One region of the Stenotrophomonas sp. As-7 genome, then DNA from elsewhere that is predicted to be linked to it. Evidence: riboswitches for the same ligand, from Rfam matches in the RefSeq annotation. Region 1 holds a riboswitch; the other holds the start of a gene.

Region 1 (3,405 bases):
TGTTCAACACGGCAGAGACCGCGCACAAGGTAAAGCCCAGGGCCACCTGCCGCGTCGGTGTGCTGTGCCCGGCCATGCGCCCGGACAGGAACGAACCGGTGGTCATGCCGCCGATGGTGGGAATGAACAGCCAGGCAAAGCCGCCTTCACCCAGATGCAGGTGCTGCATCACGATGGCCGGCGCCGAGGAGATGTACAGGAAGATGCCGCCGAAGCCGATGCTGCCGGCCAGCGCCAGGCGCAGGAAACGCGGGTTGAAACCGATGCGCACGTAGTCGCGCATCAACGTGCGTGGCGACAGTGCGACCCGTGCCTGCGCCGGATGGGTTTCCGGCAGGAAGCGCGCGGTGGCCGCCAGCAGCACCAGCGCGAATACCACCAGGAACCAGAAGATCAGCGGCCAGCCGGCACCGCTGAGCAGGATCCAGCCGCCGATGATCGGCGCGATGGCCGGGGCGATACCGAACAGCATCGACACTTGGCTCATCAGCCGCTGCGCGTCGTGGCCGTGGTACAGATCGCGGATCACCGCGCGGCCGACGATCATGCCGACACCGGCAGACAGGCCCTGCAGTGCGCGGAACGCCAGCAGCGTGGTCAGGTCGGTGGACAACGCACAGCCAACCGAGGCACCGACGAAGATCACCAGGCCGCCGAGGATCACCCGCTTGCGCCCCCAGGCATCGGACAGCGGGCCGTGGGCCAGGCTCATCAGGCCGTAGAACAGCAGGTAGACGCTGATGGTCTGCTGCACCGCCACCTCGTCCACCGCCAGGCGCTGGGCCAGCTGCGGAAACGCAGGAAAGATGGTGTCGATCGAGAACGGACCGAACATGGCCAGGCCAGCGAGCAACAGGGCCATGCGGCGGGTGGAAGGAGCAACAGCGGCGGTCATCGGGCAAGCGTCCGGCAGGGCCATGCGTGACACGCACGGCGGGCGCCGATCCCCTGCAGCAGGGACGGCGCCAGATGAATACGAGAATCCGACCATCATAGGTGGGGAATGCGTGCGACGCCATGCACGGGTGCACAGAACGCACGCCCGGGCCATCGGCCATTCAGGCCTGTGAGGCCGCTGCGGGCCACCGTCGGGCACCGGCAAGAGGCTATAATCGGCGGGCAACACGGTGGGAGAAGCAGGTCACCGCTGCCGAAGGCGCAACGCCCGTAATCGCTCAGGCCCGATACCACCCGTAACAGAACTCTGGAGAGACCGGTTCGATCCGGCGCCGAAGGGGCACGAAGCTGCGGTTTTCCGCGCTTTTAAACTCTCAGGCAAAAGGACAGAGGGGCGCCCGCAGACCGCCGACCGGCGGCTTGTGCCCGTGCGTGTGCCCTTTCCTGACGGATCCTTCGCCATGTCCCAGAACACCCCTTCCCTGCGTGAGCTCGAGCACCATTCGGCGTTCGTCGAGCGCCACATCGGCCCCAACGATGCCGAGATCGCGCAGATGCTCGGCGTCATCGGCCACGCATCGCTGGATGCGATGACCGATGCCATCGTCCCGGCCAAGATCAAGTCGCCGGCACCGCTGGCGCTGCCGGAGTCGATCACCGAAGTGCAGGCGCTGGCGAAGATCCGCGCGATCGCCGACAAGAACACCGTGCTGCGCAGTTTCATCGGCCAGGGCTACTACGGCACCCACACGCCGAACGTGATCCTGCGCAACATCCTGGAAAACCCGGCCTGGTACACCGCCTACACCCCGTACCAGGCGGAAATCTCGCAGGGCCGCATGGAAGCGCTGATCAACTTCCAGACCCTGTGCGCCGACCTGACCGGCATGGAAATCGCCAACGCCTCGCTGCTGGACGAAGCCACTGCCGCTGCTGAAGCGATGACCCTGGCCAAGCGCTCGGCCAAGTCGAAGTCGGACACCTTCTTCGTGCACGATGCCGTGCACCCGCAGACACTGGAACTGCTGCGTACCCGCGCCGAGCCCATGGGCATCGTGCTGCGCGTGGGCACCCCGGCCGAAGCGCTGGAAGCGGAAGCCTTCGGCCTGCTGCTGCAGTACCCGGATACCTTCGGCCAGGTCGGCGACTACAAGGCGCTGGTCGATGCCGTGCACGCGCGCGGCGGCCTGGTGGCCGTGGCCACCGACCTGCTGGCCCTGACCCTGCTGGCCGCCCCGGGCGAATGGGGTGCGGACATCGTGGTCGGCAACAGCCAGCGTTTCGGCGTGCCGTTCGGTTTCGGTGGCCCGCATGCGGCGTTCATGGCCTGCCGTGACGCCTACAAGCGTTCGATGCCGGGCCGTCTGATCGGTGTCTCGATCGACGCGCAGGGCAATCCGGCCTACCGCCTGACCCTGCAGACCCGCGAACAGCATATCCGCCGCGAGAAGGCCACCTCCAACATCTGTACCGCACAGGTGCTGCTGGCAGTGATGGCCTCGATGTACGCCGTCTACCACGGTCCGGAAGGCCTGACCCGCATCGCCCGCCGCACCCATCGCCTGGCCGCGATCCTGGCCAGCGCGCTGCGCACCGCCGGTGTGCAGGTCGGCGCCGACTTCTTCGACACGCTGCACGTGACCGGTGTCGACGCCGACGCGATCCATGCCAAGGCCCGTGCGGCCGGCTACAACCTGCGTGCGATCGACAGCAGCTCGGTGGGCATCAGCCTGGACGAGACCACCACCCGCGCCGACATCGTCGCCGTGGGCGCGCTGTTCGGTGCCAACGTTGATGTGGACGCGCTGGATGCCAGCACCGCCGACGCGCTGCCGGCCGGCCTGCTGCGCCAGTCCGCGTTCCTGACCCACCCGGTGTTCAATACCCACCACAGCGAGCACGAACTGCTGCGCTACCTGCGTTCGCTGGCCGACAAGGACCTGGCGATGGACCGCACGATGATCCCGCTGGGCTCGTGCACCATGAAGCTCAACGCCACCGCCGAAATGATTCCGGTGACCTGGCCGGAGTTCTCGCAGATCCACCCGCTGGTGCCGGCCGAGCAGGCGCTGGGCTACAAGGAACTGATCGATTCGCTGGAAGCGATGCTGGTCGAGTGCACCGGCTACGATGCCGTCAGCCTGCAGCCGAACTCCGGCGCGCAGGGCGAGTACGCCGGCCTGCTGGCGATCCGTGCCTACCACCGCTCGCGCGGCGAAGATCACCGTGACATCTGCCTGATCCCGGATTCGGCGCACGGCACCAACCCGGCCTCGGCACAGATGTGCGGCATGAAGGTCGTGGTCACCAAGACCGACGCCAACGGCAACGTCGACGTCGAGGACATCCGCCTCAACGCCGAGAAGTACAGCGACCGTCTGGCCGCGATCATGATGACCTACCCGTCCACGCACGGCGTGTTCGAGGAAGAGGTGGTGGAGATCTGCGAGATCATCCACAAGCACGGCGGCCAGGTGTACACCGACGGTGCCAACATGAACGCCCTGG
Region 2 (3,405 bases), 690 kb from region 1:
GCCTGATCGGCATTGTCGAACTGCGCACGCAGCTTCAGTGTGCCGGTGGCGGTATCGATGCGGTTGTCGACGCTGGACAGGGTGCCGCTGGCAAGCTGCCGGCGTTCTTCGCGGTCCCAGCTTTCCACCGCCAGCGCCGGCTGCGCCTGTACGGCATCGAGCAGCGCGGGAAGCTCCGGCTCGGGCACGGTGAACAACACACTGATCGGCGCGGTCTGCGCCAGCGTGACCAGGCCTTCGGCATCGCTGGCATGCACCAGGTTGCCTACGTCCAAACGCCGCAGGCCGACACGCCCGCTGACAGGGGCGACGATGCGCGTGTACTGCAGTTGCAGTCGTGCTTCATCCACCGATGCCTGGTCGCTGAGGCGACGCCCCTGCAGCTGCCGTACCTTGCTCTGCTGGTCGCTCAGTTCCTGCGCGGACACGTAGTTCTGGCGCTGCAGTTCGCGGTAACGCTGCAGCTGGCGCTCGGCATTCTCCAGCTCGGCCAGGTTCTGCTGCTGCGTACCCTGTGCGTGCGCAAGCTTCACCTGGTAGGGGCGCGGATCGATCTGCGCCAGCAGGTCACCGGCCTTGACCTGCTGACCCTCCTGGAAATGCAGGCGCATCAGCTCGCCATCCACGCGGCTGCGCACCACCACGCTGTGCAGCGGGGTGACCGTACCAACCGCCTTCATCCGCAGCACCAGTGGTTCGGCACTGGCGCGGGCGATGCGTACCGGCACTGCCTTGCCGCCACCGGCTTCTTTGCCACCGTCCGCCTCGGCATGCGGCCACAGCCACCACGCCAGGCCAGCGACAAGGGCAAGACCGGCAACGACCAGCAGCGGACGGGCACGGCGGAAGCGGGAGTTTTCGGCGACAGACATGGGGCATCCTGCGCCCTGCGCGCACGCAGGGTCATGCGGGCCCGTCGGCACCACGAAGGGCCACGGGCAGCGGGGGAGGGGGATTGTCTGGCGGGGCCGCGGACGCGGCGTGGCTGGATGCCGTCGCGCGTGCGACGGGGCGCCAATGGTAGCGGTTTACGCGGGCCGTCGCCGCGTGACCTTGGTCATGCAACGCAGCCGGAAATGCCGACTGACGGCCGGCATCACCGTCAAACGATCAATGCACTTCGTCGTGGTACACGAACTTCGGCATTTCCCAGCGGTAGTGGATCGCCAGCAGGCGCACGGCGAACCCTCCGCCCAGGCAGCACAGGATCGCCGTGGCATCGGCCACGCCCCAGTGCAGCAACAGCAGATACACCGCACCGGTCAGCAGCGAGATGATCGCGTACAGCTCTTTCTGGAAAATCAGCGGTACCTCGTTGCAGAGGATGTCGCGCAGCACGCCGCCGAAGGCGCCGGTGAGCATGCCGGCGATCAGCACGATTGGCAGCGCATGGCCCGCCTCGCGCGCGATCGAGCAGCCGATCAGGGTGAAGGCGATCAGGCCCAGCCCGTCCAGCACCAGGAAGGTGCGGCGGAAGTGATGCATCCAGCGCGCCACCCAGGTGGCGATCAGCGCCGCGCACACGGTGAAACCCAGGTATTCGGGGTGTTTCACCCAGCCCAGTGGATAGTGGCCGAGCAGGATGTCGCGCAGCGAGCCGCCACCGAGGGCGGTGACGCAGGCGATCATGACCACGCCGAACAGGTCCATGCGGCGGCGGCCTGCAGACAGGGCACCGGTCATGGCTTCGGCGGAAATGGCGATCAGGTAGATGATGGACAGCAGCATGGACAAGCTCCGGACGCGGTGGGGCCGGCCATGCGCGACCACCGCCGTTGCCTGCGCAACGACGGGATGACGATGACCGGTGCCGCTCCCGCTGTCCTTTTGCCTGAGAGTTCAGCGGCGTGAGCCGCGTGCCCCTTCGGCGGATCGTCCCGGGCATGCCCGGTGACCTCTCTCCAGCTCGGCGAGTCGAATGCATGGTTGGTGGGATTCCAGCCCACCGGCCTGAGCGATCATGGGAGCCTGCGCCTTCGGCGGGCGCCAGCGCGGCGCCTCTCTCCTGCATTCGGGCGCCAGTATATCCGCTGCAGTGCAGCACGGCATAATCCGACCATGGTTTCGCCTTCCCGCCCGTGGTTCCTGTACCTGCTCGAATGCCGCGACGGCAGCTATTACGCCGGCATCAGCACCGACGTGCAGGCCCGTTTCGCCGCCCACCAGGCCGGCAAGGGGGCGCGCTATACCCGGTCGCGTCCGCCGCTGCGGGTGCTGGCGGTACGCGAATACCCGGACAGGGCAACGGCCTCACGCGCCGAATGGGAGCTCAAGCAGCAGCCGCGCGAGCGCAAGCTGGCCTGGCTGTTGCAGTAGATCCACGCCATGCGTGGATGGGGCGCTCCCGACCATGCCATGATCGCCCAGCCCTCAGCGCTGGAGACCCGGATGTCCACCATTGCCCTGTTGTTCGCGCTTTCCGCAGCAGCAAGCCCCGCTGCCGACGCCGCCACGATCGCCGCCATCGAAGCGACCTGCCACGACTACGTCGACGGACAGCTTGAAGCCGACCCGCAGCGAGTCGCCCGTTCCCTGCATCCGGACCTGGCCAAGCGCGCGGTGCTCGGTGATACGCCCGACGAACGCCTCGGCCTGCGCCGGATGTCGAAGGAAGAGCTGGTCGCGTTGACGAAACAAGGCGCGCTGAAGACCCCGAAGGATCAATGGGATCGCCGCTGCACGGTGCTGGACGTGACCGGCAACGCGGCCTCGGTGCGGCTGGAAACGCCGTGGTTCGTCGACTACTTCCACATGGGCCGCTTCGACCAGCGCTGGGTCATCGTCAACGCGTTGTGGTACCCGAAGCCGAAGTAGAGCCCCCCCATGCGTGGCTGCGCTACATGCAACCTGCACAGAAACTCATCCACGCATGGCGTGGATCTACTGTGACGGTCGAGGGCGCTCTCCCGCGCTACCTACCGCTTCGGCCGCCGGTCTTCGCGGTCATCGCCAAAAATGATCCGCGCACTACGCTGGTAGCTCCAGTACGCCACCGCCCAGTTCAACAGCACCACGACGCGGTTGCGGAAACCGATCAGGAAGAACACGTGCGCGGCCAGCCAGAACCACCAGGCCAGCACACCGGACAGCTGCAGCTTGCCCAGGTGCACGATCGCAGCCATGCGGCCGATGGTGGCCAGATTGCCGAAGTCGGCGTACTTGAACGGCCCCGGCGCGGGCTTGTCGTGCAGGCGTGCGCGAAGCGTTTCTGCCACGTACTTGCCCATCTGCTTGGCGGCCGGAGCCACGCCCGGTACCGGCTTGCCGTTGGCCTGGCTCAGTGCGGCCAGGTCGCCGGCCACGAACAGTTCGGGATGGCCGGGCAGGGTCAGGTCCGGCTGCACCGGCACGCGTCCGGCGCGGTCCAGCGGCACGTCCAGCGTGCGCGCCAGTGGCGAGGCCGCG

Evidence for each region. A riboswitch is a leader RNA that binds a small molecule or an ion and turns the genes downstream of it on or off. The one in region 1 is predicted to bind glycine.
Region 2: another riboswitch for glycine. It lies ahead of QP457_RS19270 (trimeric intracellular cation channel family protein); the one in region 1 lies ahead of gcvP (aminomethyl-transferring glycine dehydrogenase).

Annotation. Positions count from the first base shown of each region.
Region 1 covers NZ_CP127405.1:3,527,342-3,530,746, forward strand. Annotated here, with positions in the region: gene QP457_RS16245 (multidrug effflux MFS transporter) at 1-895, opposite strand, end outside; glycine riboswitch at 1,195-1,297, shown strand; gene gcvP (aminomethyl-transferring glycine dehydrogenase) at 1,359-3,405, shown strand, end outside.
Region 2 covers NZ_CP127405.1:4,217,782-4,221,186, reverse strand. Annotated here, with positions in the region: gene QP457_RS19275 (MdtA/MuxA family multidrug efflux RND transporter periplasmic adaptor subunit) at 1-872, opposite strand, end outside; gene QP457_RS19270 (trimeric intracellular cation channel family protein) at 1,111-1,728, opposite strand; glycine riboswitch at 1,812-1,915, opposite strand; glycine riboswitch at 1,929-2,018, opposite strand; gene QP457_RS19265 (GIY-YIG nuclease family protein) at 2,059-2,316, shown strand; gene QP457_RS19260 (nuclear transport factor 2 family protein) at 2,389-2,814, shown strand; gene QP457_RS19255 (NAD(P)/FAD-dependent oxidoreductase) at 2,916-3,405, opposite strand, start outside.